Regions from separate parts of the Kitasatospora sp. NPDC089797 genome, predicted to be linked through region 3. Evidence: riboswitches for the same ligand, from Rfam matches in the RefSeq annotation. Region 3 holds a riboswitch; each other region holds the start of a gene.
What was found. A riboswitch is a leader RNA that binds a small molecule or an ion and turns the genes downstream of it on or off. The one in region 3 is predicted to bind cyclic di-AMP.

Region 1 (7,667 bases), on a different contig from region 3:
CCAGGCCTTCAACTTCCAGTACCTGGGCACCGATTGGGACGCCGCCGCGCTGCGCGAGGTGATCGACGTGTCGCTCGACTCGATGCGCCCGGTCGACGCCCCCACCACCTGGGTGCTCTCCAACCACGACGTCACCCGGCACGCCACCCGGTTCGCCAACGAGCCCGGTCTCGGCACCCAGATCCGCACGCCCGGCGACCGGTCGCTCGGGCTGCGCCGGGCCCGGGCCGCCACCCTGCTGATGCTCGCGCTGCCCGGCTCCGCGTACGTCTACCAGGGCGAGGAGCTCGGCCTGCCGGACGTCACCGACCTGCCGGACGAGGTCCGCCAGGACCCCTCCTTCTTCCGCCAGGCCGGCCAGGACGGCTACCGCGACGGCTGCCGGGTGCCGATCCCGTGGTCCGGCACCGAGGCCCCGTACGGCTTCGGCCCGGCCGCGGGCGGGCCGTCCTGGCTGCCGCAGCCGGCCGAGTGGGCCGAACTGAGCGTCGAGGCGCAGACCGGCGACCCCTCCTCCACCCTGGAGCTCTACCGCAGCGCGCTGGCCGTTCGACGGGCGCAGCCCGACCTCGGCGCCGGCACCGAGGTCGAGTGGCTGGACGGCCCGGAGGGCACTCTGGTCTTCCGCCGCGGCTCCTTCCTCTGCACCGTGAACACCACCGCCGAGCCGGTGCGGATCGCGGCCCCGGGACGGCTGCTGCTGGCCTCGGCCGACCTGGTGGTGGACGGCGGCGAGACCGTGCTCGCTCCGGACGCCACCGGCTGGTGGGCGGTCTGACGTGGTTGCAATAGGCTCTGGGACCGTGACTACGGCGCGACTCTCAGACATCGCGGCGCAGGCGGGGGTCAGCGAAGCCACCGTCTCCCGCGTGCTCAACGGCAAGGCGAACGTCTCCGCCGCCACCAGGCAGACCGTCCTGGCGGCGCTGGACGTGCTCGGCTACGAGCGGCCGACCCGGCTGCGCCAGCGCAGTGCCGGGCTGATCGGGCTGATCACGCCCGAGCTGAGCAATCCGATCTTCCCCGCGCTGGCGCAGGTGATCGAGCAGGTGCTGAGCCGGCACGGGTTCACGCCGGTGCTGTGCACCCAGACCCCGGGCGGCTCCACCGAGGACGAACTGGTCGAGATGCTGGTGGACCGGGGCGTGGCGGGCATCGTCTTCGTCTCCGGACTGCACGCCGACTCCACGGCCGACCACGACCGTTACGCCCGGCTGGCCGGGCGCGGGGTGCCGTTCGTGCTGATCAACGGTTACAGCGAGAAGATCGACGCGCCGTTCATCTCACCGGACGACCGGGCCGCGATGTGGATGGCCGTCCAGCACCTGGCCGAACTGGGCCACGAGCGGATCGGCCTGGCGGTCGGGCAGCGGCGGTACGTGCCGGTGCTGCGCAAGATCGAGGGCTTCACGGCGGCGATGCGCGAGGTGCTCGGGCTCGGCCGGGAGCAGGCGGAGGAACTCGTCCACCACACGCTGTTCAGCGTGGAGGGCGGGCACGCCGCGGCCGGGGCACTGCTCGACAAGGGCTGCACGGCGATCGTCTGCGGGAGCGACATGATGGCGCTCGGGGCGATCCGGGCGGTGCGGCAGCGGGGGCTGTCGGTGCCGCAGGACGTCTCGGTGGTCGGGTTCGACGACTCGCCGCTGATCGCCTTCACCGAGCCGCCGTTGACCACGATCCGGCAGCCGGTCGAGGCGATGGCGACGGCGGCGGTGGACGCCCTGCTGGAGGAGGTCGGCGGGAACGCGGCCCAGCGCGGGGAGTTCATGTTCCAGCCGGAGCTGGTGATGCGGGGTTCCACCGGGGCGTGCGCGCGCTGAGGCCGGTGGGTCGCGTCTCAACTGACGGGCCCCGGAGGGCGGTTGCCCTCCGGGGCCCGTCGGCGTGCGGTCCGCCCGGCTGCGGTCGGGCTCAGCCCTCCTGGACGGTGGGACGGTCGGCGGTGACCCGGTGGCCGTCGGCCGCGTCGCCGGTGCGGGTCCCGGTGCGGCGACCGCGGGCCAGGTAGTCGCGCAGGACCAGCTCGACGGCGTCCTGGGGGTTCTTGGTACCGGAGAGCAGCATCGCGTCGATCGCGAGGTTCGCGTCGAGCGTGACGGTGACCTGGGCCATGGTGACTCCTCCTCGGGTGCAGAGCAGCAGCATGCCCGCCGGGGCGGGGTTTGGCCATGCGGCGGCCGGCCTCCGGGGACGCCGAAGCCCCGGGAAGAGCGACCAGACTCTTCCCGGGGCGGTCGGGGGCCGACAACTGACAGCTGATGAAATCTGTTGTCTGTTATCTGTCAGTTGTCATCCGTCGGCCGGCATCCGTCGGCCGCGTGCCGACCTCGGGCTCAGACCCGGCCGGCGAAGTCCGGCGCCCAGTTGGCGACGGTCTGCAGGCGGACGCCGGAGCTCGGGTTGGCGGCCTCGACGTACTGGCCGTTGCCGATGTAGATGCCGACGTGGTAGACGCCGGAGTCCTGGCCGTTGTTCGACCAGAAGAGCAGGTCGCCCGGCTGCAGGCTGTCCAGCGAGACGTGGGTGCTGGCGGCGGCCTGGTCGGCGGCGACGCGCGGGATGTTGATGCCCGCGGCGCGCAGCGCGGCCTGGGTCAGGCCGGAGCAGTCCCAGCCGCCGTTGCCGGTGCCGCCGTAGACGTAGGCCTGGCCGACCTTCGACTGGGCGAAGGAGACGGCGGCGGCCATGCTGCCGGTGGCGGCCGGGGTCTGGGTCTGGGTCCCGGTCTGGGTCTGCGGGGCGGGCTTCGCGGCGGGCTTGGTGGCCGGCTTCGAGGCGGCCGGCTTGGAGCCGGACGGCTTGCTCTGGTCGACCGGCTTGGCGTTCACGGCACCGCCGTTCGAGGCCTGGCCGGACTGCTGCGAGCGGTCGAACCAGGTGAAGTCGGAGCCGGACTTGGCGGTGCCGGAGGTCTGGCCGGCCTGGGCCGCCCCGCCGTCACCGAAGGTCAGCTGCTGGCCCGGGTAGATGGTGTCGGGGCCCTCGGTCAGGGTGGTGCGGTTGAGGTCGTACAGCCGCTGCCAGCCGCCCTGGACGTTGTGCTTGTCGGCGATGGTGGACAGCCAGTCGCCGTCGACGACGGTGTAGCCGCCGGCCTGGGCCTGTGCCTGACGCTTCTGCGCCCAGGTGTTGTCGGCCGACCCGGTGGCGGGGGCGGCGGACGCCGAGTCACCGGAGGCCTGTGCCTGGTCCTGGGCGGGCGCGGCCGGCTTGGCGGGCTTGGTCGCCTTCGCGGCGGGCTTGGTGGCCGGCTTGGCGGTGGAGGCGCCGGTGGAGGCACCGGCGGAGGTGTCGACGGACGCCGCGGCGCCGCCCTTGGTCAGGCCCGCCTGGACGGAGCAGACCGGCCAGGCACCGGGGCCCTGCGAGGCGAGGACCTTCTCGGCGACGGCGATCTGCTGGTCCTTGGTGGCCTGGTCGGCCCGCGCGGCGTAGGCGTTGCCACCGAAAGCGGCCCAGGTGCTGGAGGTGAACTGGAGGCCGCCGAAGAAGCCGTTGCCGGTGTTGATGGCCCAGTTGCCGCCGCTCTCGCACTGGGCGACCTTGTCCCAGGTGGAGACCGGGGCGGCGTTCGCGGTGCCGGTGGTGAGGCAGGGGACGGTGAGGCCGACGCCGGCGACGCCCAGGGCGGCGATCACGCGGCGGGTGCGGCTGGACAGGCGGTTGCCGTTGGAAGGCAGCATGAAGACGCGGTCCTCTCCCACGCCTGCGAGGTGAGCTGTCGGATTCGGGCTGGAGTTGCCCGGCCGCGCTGTGGCGCGGCTTCACCCCTAGCCCTGGACCGTTTCCGGGAAATGGTCCGGGGCGACTTACCTGTGGTTCCCCCGCTCCTGCCGTGATGCGTTTTCGCGCTTGCCAGGACATCCGACGGCAGGACTCGGCGTCGCGGATGAACTGGGTCCGTGTGGTCACGAACGGGGAGCACGTTAAGCAGACTTAAGTTCAAACTGCAAATACCTGTGATGCGCATCACGGCTTAGCGGGAAAGGCCAAATGGGCCGTAATTCATGATCGAAAGTGATCATTTTCCAGCAATATCGCGACTGATTCTCGCAATTGGCTCAGGCTCAGAAAAAAGGTGACGGAGCGTCGAAGTGCGACGGGGGCGCACGGTCGGGCGGGTGGAGCGCCCGTGGATCGAGCGCCCGGCAACGCGCCGGCTATTCATCGACAAAAGGCACCAGAAACGGACATTGCGCCGCATTGCCCGCTGAACTCTCGAAAGGGGCGATCCGTGCACGCCGAAAGGGCCCGGAACGCGGCGGTTCCGGGCCCTTCGGTGGTGCGGGTGGCCCGCGACGGCGTCGCGGGGCGCGGAGGGGCGCCGATCAGCCCTCCAGGGGCTCCTCGGCGGCCGCGTGGGCCCGTCGGGAGCCCTCTCCGGCCCCGTCGGCGGCGACGGCCTCCGCCTCGGCCAGCTCCTCCGCGGTCGGCGTCGGCAGTGCGGCCAGGTAGGTGGAGGCGATCAGCTGGCCCACCGTCGGGTAGGCGCCCAGCGGCGCGGCCGACGGGCAGCCGGTCTCCTCGGCGGCCGTGGCGAGCAGTTCGGAGTCCGCCTCCGGGCCGATGACGAGCGGGGCCAGCGCCGGGCGCTGGGAGCCGGTCTCCTTCAGGTGGTCGACGGCCCCGGCGACCGAGCCGGGCACGTCGAGCGCCGCGGCGACGACCGGGACGGCCAGGCGGGCGGCCAGCAGGACGCCGGTGATCCCGGCCGCGGCGGCGGCCTCCTCGCCGCCGACGGTGGTCAGGACCACGCCGTCCGCGGCGGTCGCGATGGCGAACAGCCGGGCCCGGTCGGCCCGGGCCAGCCCGGCCTCGGAGAGCCGCACGTGGACGGCCTCGGCGAGCAGCGGGTGCGGGCCCAGCGTGTCGGTGACGGTCGCGCCGTACTCCGCGGCGAGGGCGTGGAGTTCGGCCAGGAAGCCGTGCGGGCCGGGCACCAGCGGCACCACGACGGGCGTCGGCAGTCCGGCCTCGGCGGCCGCCGCCAGCAGCTCCGCGACGGTGCGCTCCTCCGGGTCCTCGGTCTCGGCGCCGCCCGGGAGGTAGCCGACCGCCGCCTGGACGCCGGTGTGCTCGCTGCGGACGATCGAGAGCAGTTCCTCGACGACCGAACGGGACTCGGGCCCCGCGGCCGCGGGAACGGCGAGCACCAGGGCCGGCGAGCCGGTGCGGATCTCGGGGCGCTCGGGGCGGCGGTGGCGCCCCCGCGCACGGGAGCCTGGAGTGCGGACGGGCAGTGGCGCGCCCGGGATGGCTGCGGTGCTCATGCCGGAGATCGTAGGACATCGGCCCGTCAGGCCTGCAGTCGGCTGCCGTACGGGCTTCGGGCGGCCGCGGTGCCGAGGCCGTGTCCTGGCCGGTCGACTCCGGGTCGATTGCCTACAATCCGGACATTCTTCGCCCAACCCCCGCGTGGGCCCCCGCAGTTGCTCCTGACGTGTCCGGTGGGGCGGCGCGTTGCATGAGAGGTGCGTGAGATGTCTCACAGCCGGTGGCCGGGCTGACGGAGGGTCACGGCGGTGCGACTCCCGGCATTCGAAGATCAACATTCAGCGGGGGGCCGCTCACGGCCGGTTATGGACGACTCGTCGATTCAGTCGGCTATGTCCGTTTACGTACCGTCAGGAGAAGGGCCCGTGAAGAGTTCGCGGCGACCGGTAAAAAGGCACATGCACCTGCAATGTCCCGTGCTGATGCACGTGCACTGCGGCTATCATCGCGTCAAGTGAGGCGTTGTGCCGGGCCGGTACGGGGCCGGTCCGTTCGTTCGGCGGGTGCCGGGGGCGCCGCGCTGGACGACAACTCCGGAGCTCTTCGGGAGACTTCTATGCACGACTCGCAGGACACGCACGGCTCGAACCACACCTACAACGGGATGGCCGCCGCCGACCTCCAGGGGGTGGTCTGGCAGAAGAGCCGGCACAGCAACTCCCAGGGCAACTGCGTCGAGTTCGCGGCCCTCCCGGGCGGCGACGTCGCGATGCGCAACTCGCGCTTCCCGGACGGCCCGGCGCTCATCTACACCCGGGCCGAGATCTCCGCCCTGCTGCTGGGCGCCAAGGACGGGGAGTTCGACCACCTGGCGGTCTGACCGGCTGCCGCTCCACCATCGGGGGGCCGTCGTGGGTGCTGACACCACGACGGCCTTTTTTGTCGTCGCCGGGAGGCGGTCCTGCGGTCGGACCGGTCCGTGACGGACCGTGCGGCCCGGGGTGTCCGGCCCGTCCTGGTCCTGTGAGCGGTTCCGCGGGCGGTCCTGGGGGCCGGGGCTGCTGCGGTGCCCGCGACGGCCGGGAGCGGCACAGGGGCTGCCGGGACCGTCCGGGTCACCGGGCCCGCGGGAGTCGTCGTCCGGTCCGGCTCGGGGCCCGGCTGAAGGGCCCGGGGAGTGGTCCTCCCGGGTCGTCCGTCGGCCGGCCGTGCGCCGTGCGGCGCTAGGCCGAGCGCCGGTGCCGTCCACCGATGTCGATCCGTCCGTCCAGCGGGCGGCCGTCCGGCCCGCAGGCGTCGAGTCCGCCGCCGTCCAGTCCGCCGCCGACCGGCTCCGCCTCGAACATGGCCCAGACCACCTTGCCGCTGCCCAGCGGGTGCCAGCCCCAGGAGCGGCTGAACGACTCCACCAGGTGCAGTCCGCGGCCGGATTCGGCGACGAAGTCCGCCTCCCGGGCCACCGGGCCGGTGCTGCTCGGGTCGCTCACCGCGCAGACCACCTGGGGTGCGCGGTGCACCAGGCTTATTCGGATCGGCAGCCGTCCGTCCGGGGTCGGCTGTGTGGGAAAGTCGTACTCGCCCAGGGCGCCGCCCGAGGGGTCGGGCCGTGCGCCGATCGCATGCCGGAGCGCGTTGGTCACGAGTTCCGAGGCGACCAGCGCGACATCGTCGAACAGCTCCATCAGGCCCCAGCGCTGGAGAGCGGTCCGGGCGAAGTCGCGAGCGGTTCTCACGGCTTCGAAGCGAGGAGCGAGCGTACAGGTGACCACATGGGGGTCAACCGCCAAAGCCGTACCGGTGCTCATGAAGAGCTCCTCCCATAAGGGGGCGGACACGGCTGGACCCGCCGGGGTCATGCCGGTCACCTCCGACTCGCTCGGCCGCTCGGCCGCCCCTTCGACCAGGCGCGCGCGCACTCGAACGCCCGATGGCGCGGGGGACGCCGCCGGGTCGGTGCACGGAGTCGCGCGTGGGGTCGACGCGGAGCCCGCGGGATTGCCAGGGATGTGCAGGTGCACGTGCACCATGGTGGTGTGCGCTCACTGCAGATGCAAGAGTCGATTCACGTGCAGTCGCACTATTGGCATATGCAAGCGCCGGATGCACGTGCATCCTGGTGTGCGGAGTGCAGAACTGATAGGAACATCCGTCAGTATCGGCACCGTGAGCGCTCAACTGATGGCAGACTGTGCGCTGTTTGCCCTAGGTGGAGGTTTCGACCGCATGACCACAGTTCAGCCGGGCGGCGGCTCGATGGTCCGCCGGATCCTCCTCGGCTCGCAGCTGCGTCGCCTGCGTGAGGCGCGCGGCATCACCCGTGAGGATGCGGGCTACGCGATCCGCGCGTCCGAGTCCAAGATCAGTCGCATGGAGCTCGGCCGGGTCAGTTTCAAGGAGCGGGACGTCGCCGACCTGCTCAGTCTCTACGGCGTGGACGACGGGCTGGAGCG
Region 2 (7,667 bases), on a different contig from region 3:
ACCCGGGACGTCGTGCACGTCTCCTGCGGCTCGATCGAGCACGGTTTCGTGGACGACCGGCTGAAGCTCACCGTGATCACCGAGACCGACCTGTCCGGCCAGAAGTCCTCCACCAAGGACATGCGCCGGATGCCGTCCCGGCGCCGCAACGCGATCGACCCGCTGGCCCTGGTGGCCGGCGACTACGTGGTGCACGAGGCGCACGGCGTCGGCCGGTACGTCGAGATGGTGCAGCGCACCGTCCAGGGCGCCACCCGCGAGTACCTGGTGCTGGAGTACGCCCCCGCCAAGCGGGGCCACCCCGGCGACCGGCTGTTCGTGCCGACCGACCAGCTCGACCAGGTCACCAAGTACGTCGGTGGCGAGGCCCCGACGCTGCACCGGCTCGGCGGCGCGGACTGGGCGAAGACCAAGCAGCGGGCCAAGAAGGCGGTCAAGGAGATCGCCGCCGACCTGATCAAGCTGTACTCGGCCCGGATGGCCGCGCCCGGCCACACCTTCGGCCCGGACACCCCGTGGCAGCGCGAGCTGGAGGACGCCTTCCCGTACGCGGAGACCCCGGACCAGCTGACCACCATCGCCGAGGTCAAGTCGGACATGGAGAAGTCCGTCCCGATGGACCGGCTGATCTGCGGCGACGTCGGCTACGGCAAGACCGAGATCGCCGTCCGGGCCGCCTTCAAGGCCGTCCAGGACGGCAAGCAGGTGGCGGTGCTGGTGCCGACCACGCTGCTGGTCCAGCAGCACTTCTCCACCTTCGCCGAGCGCTACGCCAACTTCCCGGTCAACGTGCGGGCGCTGTCCCGCTTCCAGACCGACAGCGAGGCCAAGGCCGTCCTGGAGGGGCTGTTCGAGGGGTCGGTGGACGTCGTCATCGGGACCCACCGGCTGTTCTCCTCCGAGACCAGGTTCAAGGACCTCGGGCTGGTCATCGTCGACGAGGAGCAGCGCTTCGGCGTCGAGCACAAGGAGCAGCTGAAGAAGCTGCGGGCCAACGTGGACGTGCTCACCATGTCCGCGACGCCGATCCCGCGCACCCTGGAGATGGCGGTCACCGGCATCCGCGAGATGTCCACCATCACCACCCCGCCGGAGGAGCGGCACCCGGTGCTGACCTTCGTCGGGCCGTACGACGAGAAGCAGATCTCGGCCGCGATCCGGCGTGAACTCCTGCGCGAGGGCCAGGTGTTCTACATCCACAACCGGGTGGAGTCGATCGACAAGGCGGCCGCCCGGCTGAAGGACCTGGTGCCCGAGGCGCGGATCGCCACCGCGCACGGGCAGATGGGGGAGACCCAGCTGGAGAAGGTCGTCGTCGACTTCTGGGAGAAGGAGTTCGACGTCCTGGTGTCGACCACGATCGTGGAGTCCGGCATCGACATCTCCAACGCCAACACCCTGATCGTCGAGCGCGGCGACACCTTCGGCCTCTCCCAGCTGCACCAGCTGCGCGGCCGGGTCGGCCGCGGTCGCGAGCGCGGCTACGCGTACATGCTGTACCCGCCGGAGAAGCCGCTCACCGAGACCGCGCACGAGCGCCTGGCCACCATCGCCCAGCACACCGAGATGGGCGCCGGCATGTACGTCGCGATGAAGGACCTGGAGATCCGCGGCGCCGGCAACCTGCTCGGCGGCGAGCAGTCCGGGCACATCGCGGGCGTCGGCTTCGACCTCTACATGCGGATGGTCGGCGAGGCGGTGGCCGAGTTCCGCGAGTCGCTGGCGGGCGGCGGCGAGCCGGAGGAGGAGCCGCTGGAGGTGAAGATCGAGCTGCCGGTGGACGCCCACGTGCCGCACGACTACGCGCCCGGCGAGCGGCTGCGGCTGCAGGCCTACCGGTCGATCGCGGCGGTCAACTCGGAGCCGGACATCCAGCAGGTCCGGGACGAACTCACCGACCGCTACGGGAAGTTGCCCGACCCGGTGGAGAACCTGCTGATGGTCGCCGCACTGCGGCTCTACGCCCGGCGGTGCGGGATCGCGGACATCACCCTCCAGGGCCCGAACGTCCGCTTCGGCCCGGTGGAGCTGCGCGAGTCCCAGCAGCTGCGGCTGAACCGGCTCTACCCGCGCAGCCAGGTCAAGGCGGCGGCCCAGCAGGTGCTGGTGCCGCGGCCCAGCACCGGCCGGATCGGCGGCAAGCCGCTGGTCGGGCGGGAGCTGCTGGGCTGGTGCGGCGAGTTCCTGTCGGCGATGTTCGACGACCTGGCGGGGGCGAAGAAGTAGCACCGCCCGCCGGGCACCCGCGAACGACGGCCACCGGCCGGGCCGGTGGCCGTCGTTCGGCTCCGGGCACCGGCCGGTGCCCCGACCCGAACGGCGGTAGGTTCGGAGGGTGACGACGAACGCTGTGACGACGAACGCTCCGGGCGCGAAGCTGATCGTGCTGACCACCACCCACCGGGTGGCCCCCGGGCTGCTGGCCTGGCCCGCCTGGGAGGCGCTGCGCTCGGCCGGGCGGGTGCTGGTGGGCGAGGAGGGGCACCCGCAGGTGGCGGCCGTGCGGCAGGCCGGGGTGGCGGTCGAGGTGGCGCCGGCCGGATCCGCGCCGGAGCTGGCGCGGCTGCTGACCGGGCAGCCGGCCGGGGCGGGGCCGACGGTGTGGCTGGGCGGCCAGGACGGGGACCCGGGGCTGACGGACGCGCTGGCCCGGCTGGCGGTGGAGCGCGCCGGGGAGGTGCCGGAGATCGAGGTGCTGCCGGGCTCCTACGACCTGCCGGGGGCGCGGCTGCTGGACCTCACCTCGGTGATGGACCGGCTGCGCTCGCCCGGCGGCTGCCCGTGGGACGCCGAGCAGACCCACGAGAGCCTGGTGAAGTACCTGGTCGAGGAGGCCTACGAGCTGGTCGAGGCGATCGAGGAGGGGGACCGGGACGCGCTGCGCGAGGAACTGGGCGACGTCCTGCTGCAGGTGTTCTTCCACGCCCGGATCGCCGAGGAGCACCCCACCGACCCGTTCACCGTCGACGACGTGGCCGGGGACCTCGTGGAGAAGCTGGTCTACCGGCACCCGCACGTCTTCGGGGACGTCGAGACCGGCGGTGCGGCCGAGGTCGAGGCCAACTGGGAGCAGCTGAAGGCGGCCGAGAAGGCGGACCGGGAGTCCGTCCTGGACGGCGTGCCGGCCGGGCTGCCGGCGCTGGCGTACGCGGCGAAGCTGGTGTCCCGGGTGCACCGGGCGGGCTTCACCGGGGTGCCGGACGAGCCGTACCGGCTGCCGGCGGAGCTGACCGCGGAGTCGGCGGGCCGGCTGCTGCTGGCCGTCGCGCAGCGGGCGCACGACGCCGGCGTGGACGTGGACGCGGCGCTGCGCTCGGCCGCGCGGGGCTACCGGGACGCGGTGCGCGCGGCCGAGGGGCTCAAGCCGGAGTAGACCGGGGCGGGCGGGCTCAGGCCGCCGTGGCGGTCCGCTCGGTCGAGTGCCGCTGCGGCGGGACGAGTTCGCCGATGGCCTCGCCGACCAGCGCGACGAGCTCGGCGAGGCGTTCCAGGTCGAGGTGGTCGGGCAGGTCCGCGAGGGAGACGATCCGCTCGCCGCGCGGGCCGGCCACGCAGAAGAGGTCGATCGGGCCGAGGTGCTTCTCGGCGGTGTCGACCAGGGCGGCGACGTCGCTGGGCCGGCGGACGTCGCCGGAGACGCCCACCACGGGGCAGCCCGGCCGGTCGAGTTCGGCGGCGAGGTCCTCGGCGATCCCGACGTGCTGGTCGGCGATCAGCATCCCGGCGGCGCCGGCCGCGGTGAACCGACGGGCGAGGCCGGCCCCCGAACCGCCGTCGAGCACCGCGATGACGACGACTGCTCCGCTGACCCGCATGGCCTGCTCCTCCCTGTGGGCGACACCGCACCGGCGCCCACGCATACTGCGGAGGATCGTAGGCACGTCCTGACCCTCCGCAACAGGGATTACCCCGCAGGTGACCAGGCTCACGCCTGCCACCCGGCCAAGAGCTGTCCAAGGCCTGTCCACGGACCGTCCACGGGGCGTCCACGGAGCGTTGGCGCGCCGCTCGCGCGCCGCTCACGAACGGTTCGCGAACCGGTGACACCCCGGCGCCGGCCCGGAGGCCGTCCGGGCGGGCCCGGTCCAGCGGTTACGGTCGACCCATGCCAGCTCAGCCCGAGGGCGCCCAGCCCGCCGCCCAGCCCGGCCCCCAGCTCTTCACCTGGGAGTTCGCCGCCGACCCGTACCCCGCCTACGCCTGGCTGCGCGAGCACGCCCCGGTGCACCGCACCACGCTGCCGAGCGGCGTGGAGGCGTGGCTGGTGACCAGGTACGCGGACGCCCGGCAGGCGCTGGCGGACGGCCGGCTGTCGAAGAACCCGGCGCACCACAGCGGGCAGGCGCACCGCACCGGCCGGGTGGGCATCCCGGGGGAGCGGCAGGCGGACCTGATGACCCACCTGCTGAACATCGACCCGCCGGACCACACCCGGTTGCGCCGGCTGGTGTCGAAGGCGTTCACCCCGCGCCGGGTGGCCGAGTTCGAGCCGCGGGTGCAGCAGCTGACCGACCGGCTGATCGACGGCTTCGCGCAGCGCGGATCGGCGGACCTGATCCACGAGTTCGCCTTCCCGCTCCCCATCTACGCGATCTGCGACATGCTGGGCGTGCCGGCCGAGGACCAGGACGACTTCCGCGACTGGGCCGGAATGATGATCCGGCACGGCGGCGGCCAGCGCGGCGGCGTGGGCCGGGCGGTGAAGCGGATGCGGGCGTACCTGCTGGAGCTGATCCACCGCAAGCGGGCCGACCTCGGGGACGACCTGATCTCCGGTCTGATCCGGGCGAGCGACCACGGCGAGCACCTGACCGAGAACGAGGCCGCCGCGATGGCCTTCATCCTGCTCTTCGCCGGTTTCGAGACGACGGTCAACCTGATCGGCAACGGGACGTACGCGCTGCTGCGCAACCCCGGGCAGCGGGCGCTGCTGCAGGAGTCGGTGGCCCGCGGCGAGACCGCGCTGCTGGAGACCGGGATCGAGGAACTGCTGCGCTACGACGGGCCGGTGGAGCTGGCGACCTGGCGGTTCGCGACCCGGCCGCTGACCATCGGCGGGGTGGACATCCCGGTCGGCGACCCGGTGCTGGTGGTGCTGGCGGCGGCGGACCGCGACCCGGCCCGGTTCGCCGACGAGAACACCCTGGACCTGGCCCGGAGCGACAACCCCCACCTGGGCTTCGGGCACGGCATCCACTACTGCATCGGCGCCCCGCTGGCCCGGCTCGAAGGGCGGTCCGCGCTGGCCACCCTGCTCACCCGGTTGCCCGATCTGCGGCTGGCCGAGAGCCCGGAGAACCTGCGCTGGCGGGGCGGTCTGATCATGCGTGGATTGCGCGAGCTCCCGGTCGAATTCGCTCCGGAGAGCCGTTCGCCGCACTCCCGTCCGGACGCTCCGACACCCTGACACGGTGTCGCATCCGACCGTCGGCGGCGGTATGAACACCCATCAAACCGGACAAACCCCCGCCGTCCGTAGGCGATCGAACACGCGCCGTAATTCTTGTGTGATGTCGGCGATATGAGCTTGTGATTGATCTGAGGATCTGTCTAGTCTCCCTGGAGTTCGCAGCTGCGGACCCCGTGCGCGGAACGCCGAATCCTGCCCGCCGCACCACGGGAAACCGACCAGACCCTGGGCAGGGGCGGGGGAACCAGGTTTGTTGCCGTTCCTCCACGGCTTGGGGTGAAGCCGCCCGAGCGGAAGGGATTCCGCAGACGGCGGCCGGGCCACCTCCCGGTCCGAACCCGACAGCTCACCTCGCAGGCGTGCGGAGAGGGACCCTTCATGCTGCTCGTCGGAACCGGCCGCCACCGCCGTCGCACCCAGACCGAGAAGGCCATCGCCGTCGCGGGCGTGGCCGGCGTCGGACTCGCCCTGCCGCTGCTCAGCGCCACCGGCGCCTCCGCCGCCCCGGCCTCCGTCTGGGACTCCGTCGCCCAGTGCGAGAGCGGCGGCAACTGGGGCATCAACACCGGCAACGGCTTCTCGGGCGGCCTGCAGTTCACCTCCAGCACCTGGAAGGCGTACGGCGGCACCGCGTACGCGGCGCAGGCCAACCAGGCCAGCCGCGCCCAGCAGATCGCGGTCGCCGAGAAGGTGCTCGCCTCGCAGGGCCCGGGCGCCTGGCCGGTCTGCTCCAAGAAGGCCGGGCTGACCAAGGGCGGCGCCCCGGCGGCCGTCGACGCCGCCGCGGACACCACCGCGCAGTCCGCCCCGAAGCAGCAGGCCCCCAAGCAGCAGGCCGCCAAGCCCGCCGCGAAGCCCGCCGCCAAGGCCGCGCCGCAGCAGCAGGCCGCCAAGCCGGCCGCCCCGCAGCTGGCGAAGCCGCAGGCCCAGGGCTTCCCGGGCAAGGCCGGCTGGGACGCCGACGCCAAGGTGTTCTGGTACCAGAACAACGGCGCCTGGTACTGGACCAGCCACCAGAGCGTCTACCAGCAGTACGCCCCGCAGACGGCCGCCCAGCCGCAGACGGCCCCGCGGGCCGCCGCCCAGGCGCCGTCCGCCCAGGGCGCCCACGACTACACCGTCCGGGCCGGCGACACGCTGTCCAGCATCGCCTCCGTCCAGGGCGTGTCCGGCGGCTGGCAGTCGGTCTACGACGGCAACCGCGGCACCGTCGGCGGCAACCCGGACCTGATCGTGCCCGGCCAGGTGCTGCACCTCGGCTGAGCCGTTCCCGGACGCATCCGAGGGGGCCGCGCCCGGCGCGGCCCCCTTCGTCCGCATTCGCCGGACCCGGCCGGACGAGCCGGGGCGCGCAGGTGAACTACCGGTGGGTAGCGGGGCCACACGCTGAGACGGAGCCGAGGTCGACGTGGCCCCGGGGGCCCGGGCGGTTAGGCTCTGGTCGTAACGACTCCGCAATCATCCGGCCGATCGCACCACCGTCAGCCGGACCCTGCTTCCGCAAGGAGATGCTTCGTGCCGTCCATCGATGTCGTCGTAGCCCGCGAAATCCTCGACTCCCGCGGCAACCCCACGGTCGAGGTCGAGGTCGGCCTCGACGACGGCAGCACGGGTCGTGCCGCTGTGCCGTCGGGTGCCTCGACCGGCGCCTTCGAGGCGCTTGAGCTGCGCGACGGTGACAAGAACCGCTACTTCGGCAAGGGCGTGGAGAAGGCCGTCCTGGCCGTCATCGAGCAGATCGGCCCGGAGCTGGTCGGCTACGACGCCACCGAGCAGCGCCTGATCGACCAGGCCATGCTCGACCTGGACGCCACCCCGGACAAGTCCTCGCTCGGCGCCAACGCCATCCTGGGCGTCTCGCTGGCCGTCGCGCACGCCGCCTCCGAGGCCAGCGACCTGCCGCTGTTCCGCTACCTGGGCGGCCCGAACGCGCACGTCCTGCCGGTTCCGATGATGAACATCCTCAACGGCGGCTCGCACGCGGACTCCAACGTCGACATCCAGGAGTTCATGATCGCCCCGATCGGCGCGGAGTCCTTCTCCGAGGCCGTCCGCTGGGGCGTCGAGGTCTACCACACCCTCAAGGGCGTGCTGAAGGAGCGCGGCCTGTCCACCGGCCTCGGCGACGAGGGCGGCTTCGCGCCGAACCTGGACAGCAACCGCGAGGCCCTGGACCTCATCACCGAGGCGATCCAGAAGGCCGGCTACGTGCCCGGCCGCGACATCGCGCTGGCCCTGGACGTCGCCGCCTCCGAGT
Region 3 (7,667 bases):
CGAGGCGACGTACGGCGAGCCGTGCCGCGGATGGGTCCGCCCGAGCGCCGGGTGCAGCAGCCCCTCCCGCCCGATCGCGTACAAGTACCGTGCCGCGCACTGGTGGAAGGCCATCGCGCAGGCGAACGACCCGGTGACGAGCAGCCAGCGGAACACCGTCACCGCCCAGCCGCCGAGGTGTTCGCCCAGCGGGTCGAGGAACAGGCTGCTGCCGTCCTTGCCCGGCACCTCGCCGCCCGCCACCGCGACGGCGTGCTCGGCGCCGTTGCCGGAGAGGATCATCCAGGACACGAACACGTAGAACAGCCCGATCCCGACCACCGACACCATGGTTGCTCGCGGCACCACCCGCTTCGGGTCGCGCGACTCCTCCCCGTACATCGCCGTCGACTCGAAGCCCACCCAGGAGCAGAAGGCGAAGACCAGCCCCACCCCGGCCGCCGCCGTGCCCGAACTCCCCACGCCCTTCAGCCCGTTCAGCGGATTCACGGCCTCGACTACGACCCCCTCCGGCCCGCCGCCGGAGGCCAGCACGGCCAGGGCGAGCGCGCCCAGCACCGCGATCTCCAGCAGCAGCGCGACCCCGAGCACCCGGGTCGTCAGATGCAGGTCGAACCAGGCCGTCACCCCGATCACGGTCAGCCCGGCCAGGGCGTACCAGCCCCAACCCAGCTCCACCCCGGCCTGGGCCCGGACGAGTCCGCGCAGCGAGTACGCGAAGAAGCCGATGACCGAGGCCTCGAAGACGATGTACGCCAGCAGCGCGAGCAGCCCCGACGCCATCCCGGCCACCCGGCCCAGCCCGTGCGAGACGTAGCCGTAGAACGCTCCGGCGGCCGTGATGTGGCGGGCCATCGCCACGTAGCCGACCGAGAACACCGTCAGCACCACGGTCGCCAGCACGTACGCGGCCGGTGCGCCGACCCCGTTGCCCTGCCCGATGATGATCGGCAGATTGCCGGTCATCGCGGTGATCGGGGCGGCGGTGGCGACCGCCATGAACACCACGCCCACCAGCCCGACCGAACCCGCCTTCAGCCGGTCCACCCCGCCCGACCCGACCCGCCGCTCGGCCGCCTCCCCGCTCCGGACGGTCATCCGGCCTCCTCGTCCACCCGGGCGCACCCGTCCGCCGGACCGGCCGGGCGCTGACTGCGGACAGGATCGCGCGGCGGCGGGCGGCCGACGGAACCGGAGATCATCCCACGAACCACGGGAGTTGACGCGGTGTTCGACCCCTCGCACGGGCCCGGACGGGGAAACGGCAGTGGCCGGCCCCGGCCGCACGGAAGTGTTCCGTGCGGCCGGGGCCGGCCGTGGGCGTGTCCCGCGCCCAGATCCACCGGTGCGGCGATCACCCGGTCGAGCGGTCACCCGACATGACCATCCCGGGCGGTCGATTCGCCCCGCACCGGCGGTGGTTCGGAAACCCCGGAGCGAACCGGAGGAACCCCGCAGCGGACCGGCGGCTCAGAGCGCGACGCCGTGCGCCCGCAGGTAGCCGACCGGGTCGATGTCCGAGCCGTACTCCGGACCGGTACGGATCTCGAAGTGCAGGTGCGGGCCGGTCACGTTGCCGGTCGCACCCGAGTAGCCCAGCTGCTGGCCGGCGGTGACGTTCTGGCCGACCTTCACGCCGATCGAGGAGAGGTGCGCGTACTGCGCGTACTTGCCGTCGGCGAGCTTGATCTCGACCTCGTTGCCGTAGGCGCCGTCGTTGCCGGCCTTCACCACGACACCGTTGGCGACGGCGCGCAGCGGGGTGCCGGTGGAGCAGACGAAGTCCTGGCCGGTGTGGTGGCCGGAGGCCCACATCGAGCCGGCCACGCCGTAGGCCTCGCCCAGCACCGGCTTGGCGAGCGGGGCGACGTAGCCGGAGGTGGCGGCGACCGGGACGGCGGTGACGGCCTGGGCCGGGGCGGCGGTCTGCACCTGGGTCTGCAGCTGGGCGCCCGGCACGGCGGCCTCGGTGCGGACCTGGAGCTGGGTGTCCGCGGCGGCCGCGGCGGCCTGGGTGGCCGGAGCGGCCGGCTTCGCGGGGGCGGCCGGCTTGGCCGGAGCCGCGGGCTTCGCACCGTCAGCGGCACCGGCACCGACACCGACACCAGCGGCGTGGCCGGCGACGGCGAGCTGCTGGCCCGGGAAGATCAGGTCCGGGTTGCCGCCGACCACCGAGCGGTTCTGCTCGTACAGCGCGTGCCAGCCGCCCTGGACGTGCTTGACCTCGGCGATCGTGGACAGGGTGTCGCCGCTGACGACGCGGTAGCTCTCCTGGCCGGCGGCCGGGGCCGAAGCGGCGGCGGGAGCGGCGGAGGTGGTGGCCGGAGCGGCCGGAGCGGTGTGCGCCTGGGCGCCCATCGCGGTCACGAGCGGCAGGACGAACGACACGCCGGTGACGGCGGTGGCGATGCCGATGCGGGCGGCACGGGGCAGGGCGATACGACGAGCCTGTGCAGGCATGGAATTTTCCTCTCCGACGCCTGCGAGGTGAGCTGTCGGGTTCGGGCTGGAGTTGCCCGGCCGCATGCGCGGCTTCACCCCTAGCCGGTCCTGGTGGTCCGCGCTGTGAACAGCGCGAACTCCGGTCCGGCGACTTACCTGTGGGTCCCCCGCTCCTGCCGTACAGAGTTCGTTGCGAGCCACCGGGCAGCGGCAGGACTCGGCGTTCCACCCGGCGGATCCGTCCGGGCTGGCCGGGCGGTCGCTGAACTAAAACTCATCCGTTCGGGTGAAGCAATGTCGATCTCTCCCGACGACGGTCGACCCCGTCCTCGCCGTCACCCTCCGAATGATCCGCTGCACCGTACGTGCACAACCCATTCACCCGGAGCCACTGATCCACGACGCTGCGCGGACCGCCGCAGCACCCGGCAACCACCCGACCACACTGCGTCACCGACCGACACACCGTCCGGTGACCCTTGTCACGCACACCCCGCCGGGCCCAGGATTCGGCCCGTGGCCACCTCTCAAGCCGGCACTCTGCGCCTGGGCACGGCGCAGGGTCGCTGGGTACTCCTCGCAACGGTGCTCGGCTCCAGCATGGCGATGCTCGACGGCACCGTCGTGAACGTCGCCCTCCCCCGGATCGGCGCCGACCTCGGCGCCACCCTCGCGTCCCTGCAGTGGACCCTGAACGCCTATCTGCTCACCCTCGCGGGCCTGATCCTGCTCGGCGGCGCCCTCGGCGACCGGTACGGGCGGCGCCGGATCTTCCTGATCGGCGTGATCTGGTTCGCCGTCGCCTCCGCGGCCTGCGCCGCCGCCCCCACCATCCACGTGCTGATCGCCGCCCGCGCCGTCCAGGGCATCGGCGGGGCCCTGCTCACCCCGGGCTCGCTGGCCATGCTCCAGGCCGTCTTCCACCCGGACGACCGCTCGGCGGCGGTCGGCCTGTGGTCCGGCCTCGGCGGGGTGTCGGCGGCCGTCGGCCCCTTCCTCGGCGGCTGGCTGGTGGACGGGCCCGGCTGGCGCTGGATCTTCCTGCTGAACCTGCCGCTGGCCGCCGCCGTGATCGCGGTGACCTCCCGTTACGTCCCGGAGAGCCGCGACGAGTCCGCGAGCGGCCGCTTCGACGCGCCCGGCGCCCTGCTCGCCGCGCTCGCCCTCGGCACCCTCACCTACGCGCTCACCGCGGCCGGCGAGGGCCTGTCCCCCGCGGTCTGGGTCACCGGCGCGCTCGGCCTGCTGCTGAGCGCCGCGTTCGTGGCCGTCGAGCGGCGCGCCCCCGACCCGATGCTGCCGCTCGGGCTGTTCTCCTCCCGGCTGTTCACCGCGGTGAACCTGGTCACCCTGTGCGTCTACGCGGCCTTCAGCGGGGTGTTCTTCCTGCTGGTGGTGCAGTTGCAGATCGTCTCCGGCTTCTCCCCGCTGGTCTCCGGCTTCGCCCTGGTGCCGATCACCATCCTGATGCTGACCCTGTCCGCGCGCGCCGGGCGCCTCGGCAAGCGGATCGGCCCGCGCATCCCGCTCACCGTCGGCCCGCTGCTGTGCGCCGCCGGGGTGCTGCTGATGCTGCGCACCGGCCCCGACTCCTCCTACTGGGCGGACGTGCTGCCCGCCGTGGCGGTGATGGGCTCCGGGATGACGCTGCTGGTCGCCCCGCTGACCGCGACCGTGCTGGCCGCCGTCGAGGTGCGGCACGCGGGCATCGCCAGCGGGGTCAACAACGCCGCCGCCCGCGCGGCCGGCCTGCTGGCGGTGGCCGCCCTCCCGGCGCTGGCCGGGCTGAGCGGCGACGCCTACCGGGTGCCGGCCTCGGTGGACTCCGCCTTCCACACCGCGATGCTGATCTGCGCGGGCCTGCTGGTCGCCGGCGGGCTGACCGCCTTCGCCACCATCCGGGGCAACGTGCTGGCGCCGGAGGAGGAGCACCCGACGGCCGAGCCGAACTGCGACTGGCCCTGCGCCACCACCACCCCGCCGCTCGACCCGGGCCGCCCCCGGACGCCCGAGGGCCCCGCCACCGGAACGGCGACGGGGCCCTCGTCGGACGGCTGACGCTGCGTCAGAGGATGTCGGCCGGCGCGTACTTCGCGGCCGCCGGGTAGGCCGCCGCGACGGCCTCCACCTGGCGGACCACCTCGGCGACCTGCGCGCCGGCCGCCCCGGTGAAGGACAGCCGGTCGGCCAGCAGCGCGTCCAGCGCGGCCCGGTCCAGCGGGATCCGCTCGTCGGCGGCGAGCCGGTCCAGCAGCTCGTTCTCCCGGGCACCGGCGCGCATCGCCAGCGCGGAGGCGACGGCGTGCTCCTTGATGACCTCGTGGCCGGTCTCCCGGCCGACGCCCGCCCGCACCGCGCCCATCAGCACCTTGGTGGTGGCCAGGAACGGCAGGTAGCGGTCCAGCTCGGCCTCGATCACGGCCGGGAAGGCGCCGAACTCGTCCAGGACGGTCAGGAAGGTCTCCAGCAGGCCGTCGAAGGCGAAGAAGGCGTCCGGCAGCGCGACCCGGCGCACCACCGAGCAGGAGACGTCGCCCTCGTTCCACTGGTCACCGGCCAGCTCGCCGGTCATCGAGGCGTAGCCGCGCAGGATGACGGCCAGGCCGTTGACGCGCTCGCAGGAGCGGGTGTTCATCTTGTGCGGCATCGCGGAGGAGCCGACCTGGCCCTCCTTGAAGCCCTCCGTCACCAGCTCGTGGCCGGCCATCAGACGGATGGTCTTGGCCAGGCTGGACGGCGCGGCGGCCAGTTGGACGAGGGCGGTGAGCACCTCGAAGTCCAGCGAGCGCGGGTAGACCTGGCCGACGCTGGTCAGCACGTGCTCGAAGCCGAGGTGGCCGGCGACCCGGCGCTCCAGCTCGGCCAGCTTCCCGGTGTCGCCGCCGAGCAGGTCCAGCATGTCCTGCGCGGTACCGACCGGGCCCTTGATCCCGCGCAGCGGGTAGCGGGCGATCAGCTCCTCCAGGCGGCGGAAGGCGACCAGCAGCTCGTCGGCGATCGACGCGAAGCGCTTGCCCAGGGTGGTGGCCTGCGCGGCCACGTTGTGCGAGCGACCGGCCATGACCAGCTCGGAGTGCTGGGCGGCCAAGTCGGCCAGACGCACCAGCACCGCGACCGTACGGTCCCGGACGTGCTCCAGCGACTGGCGGATCTGCAGCTGCTCGACGTTCTCGGTCAGGTCCCGGGAGGTCATGCCCTTGTGGATCTGCTCGTGGCCGGCGAGGTCGCTGAACTCCTCGATCCGGGCCTTCACGTCGTGGCGGGTGATCCGCTCACGGGCCGCGATCGAGCCGAGGTCGACCTGGTCGATCACCCGCTCGTAGTCGGCCACCGCGGTCGCCGGAACCTCGACACCGAGGTCCTGCTGGGCCTTCAGGACGGCGAGCCACAGGTGGCGCTCGAGGACCACCTTGTGCTCGGGGGACCACAGCTGGGCCAGGGTCGCCGAGGCGTACCGGGAGGCCAGGACATTGGGGATCTGGGGCTTCGCGCTCACGCTTCGCAAGGGTAACAGCCGAGGTCACACCGAACGTCGGCGGCCTGTGGCCCCGGGCGGCCGCCCGCTACTGCGCGCCGCCCGCCCGACCGGCCAGCACCGGCAGCACCTGCCCGCAGATCGAGTGCAGCGCGATCCGCTGCTCGTCGGTCATCGCCCCGAACGCCTGGTGGGTGCGGGCCATCTCGCCGCGGATGCGGTTCAGGATCTCCCGGCCCTCGTCCGTGATCACCACGATCTTCACCCGGCGGTCACCGGCCGCGGCCTCCCGGTTGGCCAGGCCGAGCGACTCCAGCCGGTCCACGATCCCGGTCACGTTCGACGCGTCGCAGCCCAGTCGCCCGGCCAGCGCCCGCATCGGTACCGGCTCCTGGACCGAGCCCAGCGCCTTGGCCTGCGAGGAGGACAGCCCGTGCCGGGCCGCGGCCGCCGCGAAGTCCTGGAAGTACGCGGCACCGACGGCGGCCAACGCCTCCATCAGCTCGGCGTTGGTCGGTACGGTCGTCGTCGAGGTCGAACCCATGGGGCCAGCGTACGGCCGAGTGCTTCAGTAACTCAAGATTTGACCACAGCAACCGTCCGCGAGCCGCCTCACACGTCCGCCGATCGGCCCAGGGTTCACAGCACCAACTGGTCGAACAGCCGGCGCAGCTCGGTCTCCGGGTCCGCGGTCAGCCCGGTGTGCACCGGCCCCGGCTGGACGATCGCACTGCGCGGCGCGGTCAGCCAGCGGAACCGCCGCCCGGGGCTGTCCGAAGCCGCCGGACCGGCCTGCGGGCCGCCCAGGCAGACCGCCTCGATGCCCTGCAGCGCCCGCCGCACCCCCTGCACGTCCGCCACCGGGTCCAGCGCCAGCAACCGGGCCTGGTCCAGGTGGGTCCGCGCCGCCAGGTGCGCGTTCTGCCGGCAGTACAGCAGCACCCCGACGTTCACGCACTCGCCCCGCTCGACCCGCGGCACCGCCCGGATCACGGCGTACTCGTAGTCGTGCAGTTCCACGACGGCCGGCAGCGCGGCCGACAGCGGCCCGGTCATCCCGACACCTCCGGCAGCCAGTCCCGCGGACCGGCCAGTCGCTCGGTCAGCTGGGCACGGTACGCGGCGCGCACGTCCTCGGGCGAGTCGAAGCCGAACTCGTCCGCCAGCCACACCTCGGGGATCTGCGCCACCGCCGCCTCGACCGCCGCCTCCGCGAGCGGTGCGAGCGCCTTGTCCGCCGCCGCGAGGTCCGGCTCGGCCCGCAGCAGCGCGTGGTCGGACGCGTCGTACGGGCGGCGCACCCAGGCCGCGGCACCGGCCCAGTTGTGGTGGAAGATCAGGCTCGCGCCGTGGTCGATCAGCCGCAGCCCGCCGGTCGCCACCAGCAGGTTGGGGTTGCGCCAGGAGCGGTCGACGTTGCCGATCAGCGCGTCGAACCAGAGCACCTGCCCGGCGAGTTCGGGATCCACCTCGAAGCAGAGCGGGTCGAAGTTCAGCGCGCCGCTGACGAAGGCCATCCCGAGGTTGGTCCCGCCGCTGGCCCGCATCTGCTCCTGGACCTGCTGGTCCGGCTCGCTGCGCGCGAGCACCGGGTCCAGGTCGACCGTCACCAGCTCCGGCACCGGCAGCCCGAGCCGCCGCCCCAGTTCCCCGGCCAGCACCTCCGCGACCAACGCCTTCCGGCCCTGCGCCGCGCCGACCCATTTCAGCGCGTACAGCCGCCGGTCGTCGGCCTCGACCAGGCCCGGCA
Region 4 (7,667 bases), on a different contig from region 3:
GGCGGGCGGGTGCCGGTGCGCTCGGCGCCCATCTGGAGGTAGAAGCCCTCGGCGGGCGGGTGCGAGACGACCTTGACCGCCGCGATCCCGGCCGCCCTGGCGCGGTCGAGCATGTCCGCGATCAACGCCCGTCCGATGCCCAGCCCCTGGGCCGCGTCGGCGACGAACATCAGGTCCAGTTCGGCCGGTTCGTGGATCAGCGCGTAGAAGCCGAGCAGTCGGCCGTCGGCCTCGTCGACCGCCATCCGCACCTCGTGGCGCTCGACGTAGTCGGGCGCCACGGCGTAGCCGTCGATCATCGCGAAGTACGCGCCGCGGTAGGCGGTGGAAGCCTGGATCAGTGCGGTGAGGCGGGCGGCGTCGGCGGGCTCGGCGGGCCGGATCGTGGTCTCGCTCATACGAACGAGTATAGGAGCCCACCCGGCGAGTGACTATTACATTTTGCCGAACCCCGGGGCACCGGCCGGGGCCGGCGGAGGCGGCGGTCGGCGGCCCGCAGCACCAGGACCCGCCGGGTGCGGCCGTCCCCGCCCGGCACCCGGAGCACCTCGCTGGCGATCCGGCGCTCGCCGAGCGCGTACCGCAGCCGGTCGAGGTGGCCGCAGCGCCGCCCCAGGCCGTCGTTCAGCGGCTGGACCCGCACCTCGCCGTCCCCGGCCGTCACCCGGACCAGCTCGACCAGGGCCGCCAACTGGCGCTCCGGCCCGAACAGTTCGGGGTAGGCGAAGATCAGGTGGCTGCTCAGGGTGAGCGCGAACGCGCCGTCCGCGAAGGGCAGCCGGGGCAGCGCGGCGGCCAGGTAGTCCTGGGGGTGGGCGGCGGAGTCGGCGGTGAACAGCCGGCGGGCGCGGTCCCAGCTGCGCAGGTAGCGCTCCGGCCGGAACGGACGGCACGGGTGGGACGAGGGGTACAGCTGGGGGCGGGCGGCCATCGCGGCGGCCATCGCCGCCCGGGCGGCCAGGGCCCGGGCGGCCACCTCGGGCGGCGGCAGCGCGTAGGCCGGGTCGACGGCGATCACCCGGCAGCCCAGCTCGCGCGCCTCGGCGACCAGGCCCGCCGCACCGCCCGGGCAGTCCAGCAGCGGGCCGGGCAGGGCGGCGAGGCCGGCCCGGGTGAGGCCGAAGAGGGAGCAGTACTCGTCCAGCGGACGGGAGGTGACCAGGATGTCCGGGTCCGGGCCGGGGGCGGTGATCACCCGGTCATCCGAACACGGGCCCGCCCCGCCCGCATCCGGAGCGCGTCCGGGTCCGGAACGCGTCCTCGGCGCGGCCGTGGCGGGAGGGGCCAGGGGGCCCCGGGAGGGCCGGACAGGACCGGGAGCGGCCGGGCGGCGGGCGGCGCCCGGGGCGGCTCAGCCGCCGAGCAGGCCCCGGGCGGCGGCCCGGTTGACGCCGGTCAGGCCGCGGACCAGCTGCGCGGTGAGGAAGACCAGCAGCAGCCCGACCGCCGAGAAGGCGGCGATCTGCCAGGTGCCCTCGATGTAGTAGGCGTGCCGGACGTGGTGGCTGTCGGTGAAGTCGAACAGCTGGTAGCCGCGCCAGGAGGTGTAGCGCGGGAACACCCAGTGGTAGACCGGGTAGAGCGCCATCGCCCAGCCCAGCACCAGGAACACCAGCGTCATGGTGAAGCTGAACACCGCCCAGGGGAACATCACCACCTGGTACAGCGCGGCCTTCCAGCCGGCCCCGTCGGCCAGCCGGGCGGTGATCGCGCCCCAGGCGCCCGGCCGGACCTGGCGCACCGGCGCCGGGGCCGGCACGTCCAGGGCGAGCAGCCCGCGCACCCGGACCAGCTCGGCCAGCCCCAGGCCCCGGCCGGCGCTGGTCAGACCGGCCAGCACCGGCAGGCCGAGGACGGTGACGACGGTGCCGAGGCCGAAGCAGAACAGCGCGATCGAGACGGCGAAGCCGACGATCGCCATCGGCAGCCCGGTGAGCACGTAGCCGACCTCCCGGTAGTAGTGCCCCGAGAAGGGCGCCCGCCAGAAGCCCGGCGGCTGCTCGGTGCGCCGGGCCCGGGCCGGGCGGGTTCCGTCGTCGCCGTAGCCGCCCGGGGCGTCCCAGTCCTGACCCAGCGTGCTTCCGCTGCTGCTCATCTCCGGCCCCCGGCCCCTCGTGCTCGCGTCCGTCACCACTCGCTGACGTGATCCAGTCTGCCCGGGGCGCGGCCCGGCGGACATCCGGCGGCCCGGCGGCCCGGGGGTGGGGTTAACCCCCGGCCGGCGGCTACCGGGCGGGCGGGAGGTCGGGCGGGAGGCCGGGCCAGTCGGCCGCGAGCAGCCCGTACCGGTACGCGTCGCGCCGGGCGCCGCCCGCGGGCCCGTCCTGCCGCACCCGCCCCTCCGCCCGGAAGCCGAGCCGGGTGAGCACCCTGGCCGAGGCGGTGTTGTCCGCGTCGACCGAGGCGGCCAGCCGGTGCAGGCCGAGCGCGCCGAAGGCGAGCCCGCAGAGCAGCCCGGCGGCCTCACCCGCGTAGCCGAGGCCCCGGACCCTGCTGCCCAGCACGTAGCCGAGGTCGGCGGAGCCGTCCGTGCCGAGGGTGAGCGCGGCCTGCCCGACCGGCACCGCGTCCGCCGGGTCCTCGGCGTCCGCCCGGCGGACCATGGCGAGCCGGTAGGTGGACCGCGGCTCGGCCATCGCCTCCTCCAGGTACAGCTCCAGCTGGTCGGCGCAGGTCTCCCGGTCGCACGGCCCGAAGGGGAGGTGGCGGGTCACCTCCGGGTCGCCGAACAGCGCGTGCAGCGCGTCCACCTCCGCCGGCGTGTGGTGGTACTCGCGGACGGCCAGTCTGGGGCCGAGGAGTCGGATCGGGACCATGGCTGCCGACCCTACCCGCGCCCGGCGACTACCGTTTCGAACATGAACGACGAAGACCTGCGACTCGCCCCGCGCACCAGGGCCGCCGACCTGCTGGCCTGGGCGGCCGGCCAGGACCGCGCGCCGGTGGCCGAGGCGCCGCTGCGCACGGTGCTGGCGCTGCTGGAGCTGGGCGAGGGCAGGATGCACGACGGCTGGCCCGAACTGACCTCCGACGCGGTGGAGCACCTGCTGTACGAGCGGCTCCACCTGTACGTCCAACCCGCGCCCGAAGAGGACCCGCTCGCCTACGGCGAGGCGGTGCGGCTGCTGGTCGACCACCAGCGGGCCGCGAAGCGGCTCAACGCCAAACGGCAGGAGCGGCTGCACGCCGAGGCCGAGTGGCAGGGCGAGGTCGCGGCCGGGCTGCTGCGCCGCGCCGACCTGGTGACCTGGCCCCGGCTGTACGCGGTGCTGCTGCACGCCCACGACGTGGACGTGGCGGACCCGGCGGCCGTCCGGGACTGGCTGGCCGGCTTCGCCGGACTGACCGAGGAGGAGCGGCTGGCCGGGTACGAGGCGCTGGGCCCGACCGGCTGGCTGGACGAGCCGGACGAGCAGGGCTGGTGGGGTGCGGGCCGGGTGCTGTCGGTCGGTATGGCCACCGACGGCGCGCGGCGGCTGCTGGAGCAGGGCCTGATGCGGCGCAGCTACCGCAACCTGGCCGAGCTGAACGCGCTGGGGCGGCCGATGCCGGACGAACTGGCCGGGGGCTTCGAGGAGTTCGAGACGGCGGCGGCCGAGGCCGCGCTCGACCTGCTGGGCGGGTGGACGGTGCCCGGGCTGCCGCGGCTGCTGGTGGAGGAGTTCCCCGAGCTGGCGCCGGAGCCGGGGGCGGCGGAGATCGAGGCGTACCTGGCGCAGCTGCCGCCGGAGTGACGCACCCGCCGGAACGGGTACCGCGAAGGCCCCGGACACCGGGTGTCCGGGGCCTTCGCGGCGGTGGCTACGGGGTGAGGCCGCGCTGCTGGAGCCAGGTCTCCGGGTCGACCGGGGCGCCGCCGCCGGGGCGGACCTCCAGGTGCAGGTGCGGGCCGGTCACGTTGCCGGTCGCGCCGACCTTGCCGATCTGCTGGCCGGCGGTCACCTTGCCGGAGCCCTTGATGATCGAGGAGAGGTGGCAGTACCAGATCTCGGTGCCGTCGGGCAGGGTCTCGACGATCCGGTAGCCGTACGCGCCGGACCAGCCGGCCGAGGTGATGGTGCCCTGGCCGAGCGCGAAGACGGCGGTGCCGGTGTCGGCGGCGAAGTCCAGGCCGGTGTGCAGGTGGGCCCAGTAGCGGGCGCTCTGGCCGTAGTGGGCGGAGAGGTTGTAGTCCTTCACCGGCAGGGTGAGGGCGGCGGCCTTGGCCCGCTCGGCCTCCGCCGCGGCCCGCTCGGCCTCCGCCTCCTTGGCGGCGGCCTTGGCCGCGGCCTCCTGGGCCGCCTGCACCCGGGCGTCCTCCTCGGCGGCGGTGCGCTGGCTGTCGGCCTGCTGCTGGATGCGGGCGGCGAGCGCGAGGCCGGGGTCGGCGGCCAGGGCGACCGGGGACTCGTCCTGGGCCTCGATCGCGGGCGCGGCGGCCGGGGTCGCGGAGGCGAAGCCGGTGGCGCCCAGGGTGGCGGCGACGGCGGTGACGCCGAGCAGCGGGGAGGCTCCGCGGGTCTGACGCGGCATCCGGTGGCGGTTGGCCTCGGCCTCCGGGGCGAGCGCCCCGGGGTCGTCCGGGACGGGGTGGTCGAGGAGCTGGGTACCGGCTGCGGGGCCGGCCGGGTGTGCCGGGGTGTGCGTCGACGCCACGGGGGCGCGCTCCTTTCCTTCCTTCGCGCCTACCGGGTTAGCTGACGGGTTCGGAGCAGGAAGGTCTCCTACGGCCGGGCCGGGGCCCCGCCGATTCACCCCAAGGAACGTGGTTCCCCGGCTCCCTGACCTGCCCGGAGGCCGGCCGGCGGGATTAGGCGACGGCGCACGGTGCCGTCTGGGTACGGCGTTGACGACCGCGCTGCGTTATCAAACGTTAATCCTAGGAGGCTCTGATTCCAAGCCATCCGTCCGGGACGGCTGTGGAGCAGGTGATCGGACGTCAACGAACGATCCTTCAAGCACCTGGCCCCATCTGAGTACTCCTACTCATGTGCGACCGGGCCGGCCGCCCGCATCCTGGCGCCATGAGCGCACCGATGCAGTCACGGACCACGGCCGCGTACTACGTCCAGGCCGTCCTCTCCTTCACCCTCTCCGCCGCGGCCCTCGCCGTCGGGATCGCCTACCTGCCCGTCGGCGGCTGGACCCGGGCCTTCCTCGGGATCGGCCTCCTCTACACCGTCACCTCCTCGTTCACGCTGGCCAAGGTGGTCCGGGACCGGCAGGAGTCCACGGACACCGTCGCCCGGGTCGACCAGGCCCGGCTGGAGAAGCTGCTCAGCGAGCACGACCCGTTCCGGGTCGAGGGGCCCTGAGCCGCGCCGACCCGGCGGGCCGCGAGCCGGGGACCGGCCCGGCGGCCCCCGGGCGGGGCCGGCCCGGCGGGGCTTGACGGCTAAGGCTATTAGCCTTAGCTTTATGGCTATCGGCAGCACAGAGCGAGCCAGCGGAGGCCCACCATGAACGGCACCACCACCCCGAACACCCGGTACCTCGACGTGCCCGGCGGCCGGCTCGCGTACGACGACACCCGGCAGGGCGACGGCACCCCCGTCGTCCTGCTCCCCGGCATGCTCGACTCCCGCCACGCCTACCGGCACCTGCACCCGCTGCTCACCGCGGCCGGGCACCGGGTCGTCACCATGGACCTGCGCGGCTTCGGCGAGTCCTCGATCGTCTGGGACGACTACGGCCCCGCCGCGATCGCCACCGACGTGCTCGCCCTGCTCGACCACCTCGGCATCGGGCGGGCCGTCCTGGTCGGCCAGTCCTACACCGGCGCCACCGTCGTCAGGATCGCCGGGGACGCACCGCAGCGGGTCGCCGGGATCGCCCTGATCGACGCCTTCGTCGAGCACCGCTCCAACGCCCTGATGCGGGGCGTGATGGTCGTGATGGGCGCCGCGATGGTCCGCTGGCCCGGCGTCTGGGGCTACTACCTGCGCAGGATGGCCTTCCCCGGCCCCCGCCCCGCCGACCTCGACCGCTACGTGGACGGACTGGTCGCCGCCCTGCGCACCCCCGGCCGCCGGACCGCCACCCGCGGCTACGTCACCGGCGACTCCGCCCCGACCGGCTGGTGCGCGGCCGTCCGCTGCCCCGCCCTCGTGCTGATGGGCAGCAAGGACCCCGACTTCCCGGAGCCCGAGGCCGTCGCCGACCTCCAGGCCGGGAAGCTCGGCGCGCGGAAGGTCATGATCGAGGGGTCCGGGCACTACCCGATGGCCGACAACCCGCAGGCCGTCGCCGACGCCCTGCTGCCCTTCCTCGCCGAACTCGCCTGACCCTCGTCCGTACGGAGGACCCGCACCCATGCCCCGCGTAGGACTGACCCCCGACCAGGTCGTCGACCACGCCCTCGCCCTCCTCGACGAGCAGGGCACCGAGGCCCTCACCCTGGCCTCCGTCGCCGCCCGTGCCGGGGTCGCCACCCCCTCGCTGTACAAGCACGTCAGCGGCGGCCTCGCCGAACTGCGGCGGCTCATCGCCGTCCGGGTCACCGACGAGCTCGCCGACCGGCTCGCCGAGGCCGCCGTCGGCCGCAGCGGGGACGACGCGGTCACCGCCGTCCTGCGCGCCTACCAGGCCTACGCCACCGGCCACCCGCACCGCTACACCGCCCTCCCCCAGGCCCCGCAGCCGGACGAGGACCTCACCCGCGCCGCCACCCGTCTGGTCGGCGTCATCATCGCCGTCCTGCGCGGCTACGGCCTCGACGGCTCCGAGGCGATCCACGCCGCCCGCACCGTCCGCTCCCTCGCCCACGGCTTCGCCTCGCTGTCCATCACCGGCGCCTTCCAGCTCACCGAGGACCTCACCACCACCCACGACCGCCTCGTCACCACCCTGACCACGGGCCTGCGCTCCTGGCCCCGCCCGGCGTAGCACGCCGACCGCGCCGCGCCGGGCCGGCGTCCCGCGCGGCGGTCGGGTGGGGGCCGGTGCCGCCGGACGGGTTAGTGTGACCGGGCTGACTGGTGGTCATGACAGGGGACCGCCCACGCCTTGGCGGAGGTCCCGGGTGCCCGCACTGATCGCGAGGGTGCGGCGCTGGTACGGGCGGCTGCTGGACGGGGACGCCCGGGCGGGCCGGGTGGCGCTGGGGCTGCTGCTCGGGGTGACGGTGCTGCTGGGGCTGCTGCCGCTGCTGCTGCCGTACGGCTGGCCGCCGTCCGCGCTGGTGCTGCCGTTGGTGGTGGGCGGGCTGGTGCTGCGGCGGGGCCAGCTGCTGGTGCTGGTGTGCGCCGCGCTGGCGGGCAGCGGGCTGGGCGCGGTGGTGCAGGACCCGCGCGGGGTGCGCTGGGGGGTGACGGTGGTGCTGGCCGCGACGGGGGCGACGGTGCTGTCGGCGAACCGGTTCCGGCACCGGCTGGGGCTGCGCGGGACGCAGGGCGACTCGATGCTGCTGGAGCTGGCCGCGCACAACCGGGCCCTGGCCCGGCTCCCGGAACGGCTGCTGGACTGGCACTTCGACAGCGCGCTGGCCCCGGCCGGGGGCGCGTCGTTCTCCGGGGACTTCCTGCTGTGCGCCCACCGCCCGGAGGAGGACCTGCTGGAGCTGGTGCTGGTCGACGTGTCGGGCAAGGGCAGTCGGGCGGCGGCCCGGTCGACGCACCTGTCCGGCGCGTTCGCGATGCTGCTGGGCCGGGTGCCGCCGGAGGCCTTCCTGCCGGCCGCCAACGACCACC

Region 1: another riboswitch for cyclic di-AMP. It lies ahead of AB0O91_RS34930 (transglycosylase family protein); the one in region 3 lies ahead of AB0O91_RS25670 (LysM peptidoglycan-binding domain-containing M23 family metallopeptidase).
Region 2: another riboswitch for cyclic di-AMP. It lies ahead of AB0O91_RS39050 (transglycosylase family protein); the one in region 3 lies ahead of AB0O91_RS25670 (LysM peptidoglycan-binding domain-containing M23 family metallopeptidase).
Region 4: another riboswitch for cyclic di-AMP. It lies ahead of AB0O91_RS24575 (M23 family metallopeptidase); the one in region 3 lies ahead of AB0O91_RS25670 (LysM peptidoglycan-binding domain-containing M23 family metallopeptidase).

Annotation. Positions count from the first base shown of each region.
Region 1 is NZ_JBFBGS010000060.1:12,096-19,762, reverse strand. It holds gene AB0O91_RS34945 (glycoside hydrolase family 13 protein) at 1-778, shown strand, start outside; gene AB0O91_RS34940 (LacI family DNA-binding transcriptional regulator) at 804-1,823, shown strand; gene AB0O91_RS34935 (hypothetical protein) at 1,915-2,115, opposite strand; gene AB0O91_RS34930 (transglycosylase family protein) at 2,337-3,686, opposite strand; cyclic di-AMP (ydaO/yuaA leader) riboswitch at 3,694-3,864, opposite strand; gene AB0O91_RS34925 (hypothetical protein) at 4,332-5,273, opposite strand; gene AB0O91_RS34920 (DUF397 domain-containing protein) at 5,834-6,097, shown strand; gene AB0O91_RS34915 (ATP-binding protein) at 6,441-7,022, opposite strand; gene AB0O91_RS34910 (helix-turn-helix transcriptional regulator) at 7,441-7,667, shown strand, end outside.
Region 2 is NZ_JBFBGS010000080.1:7,491-15,157, reverse strand. It holds gene mfd (transcription-repair coupling factor) at 1-2,226, shown strand, start outside; gene AB0O91_RS39065 (MazG family protein) at 2,336-3,373, shown strand; gene AB0O91_RS39060 (SDR family NAD(P)-dependent oxidoreductase) at 3,390-3,815, opposite strand; gene AB0O91_RS39055 (cytochrome P450) at 4,106-5,407, shown strand; cyclic di-AMP (ydaO/yuaA leader) riboswitch at 5,617-5,784, shown strand; gene AB0O91_RS39050 (transglycosylase family protein) at 5,789-6,673, shown strand; gene eno (phosphopyruvate hydratase) at 6,926-7,667, shown strand, end outside.
Region 3 is NZ_JBFBGS010000033.1:32,577-40,243, reverse strand. It holds gene AB0O91_RS25675 (APC family permease) at 1-1,098, opposite strand, end outside; gene AB0O91_RS25670 (LysM peptidoglycan-binding domain-containing M23 family metallopeptidase) at 1,471-2,460, opposite strand; cyclic di-AMP (ydaO/yuaA leader) riboswitch at 2,463-2,645, opposite strand; gene AB0O91_RS25665 (MFS transporter) at 2,959-4,500, shown strand; gene purB (adenylosuccinate lyase) at 4,508-5,947, opposite strand; gene AB0O91_RS25655 (MarR family transcriptional regulator) at 6,006-6,461, opposite strand; gene AB0O91_RS25650 (DUF3037 domain-containing protein) at 6,557-6,973, opposite strand; gene AB0O91_RS25645 (HipA family kinase) at 6,970-7,667, opposite strand, start outside.
Region 4 is NZ_JBFBGS010000030.1:95,656-103,322, reverse strand. It holds gene AB0O91_RS24600 (GNAT family N-acetyltransferase) at 1-398, opposite strand, end outside; gene AB0O91_RS24595 (hypothetical protein) at 395-1,195, opposite strand; gene AB0O91_RS24590 (sensor domain-containing protein) at 1,352-2,095, opposite strand; gene AB0O91_RS24585 (GNAT family protein) at 2,226-2,816, opposite strand; gene AB0O91_RS24580 (hypothetical protein) at 2,859-3,734, shown strand; gene AB0O91_RS24575 (M23 family metallopeptidase) at 3,802-4,635, opposite strand; cyclic di-AMP (ydaO/yuaA leader) riboswitch at 4,648-4,806, opposite strand; gene AB0O91_RS24570 (YiaA/YiaB family inner membrane protein) at 5,004-5,294, shown strand; gene AB0O91_RS24565 (alpha/beta hydrolase) at 5,439-6,263, shown strand; gene AB0O91_RS24560 (WHG domain-containing protein) at 6,292-6,864, shown strand; gene AB0O91_RS24555 (PP2C family protein-serine/threonine phosphatase) at 7,001-7,667, shown strand, end outside.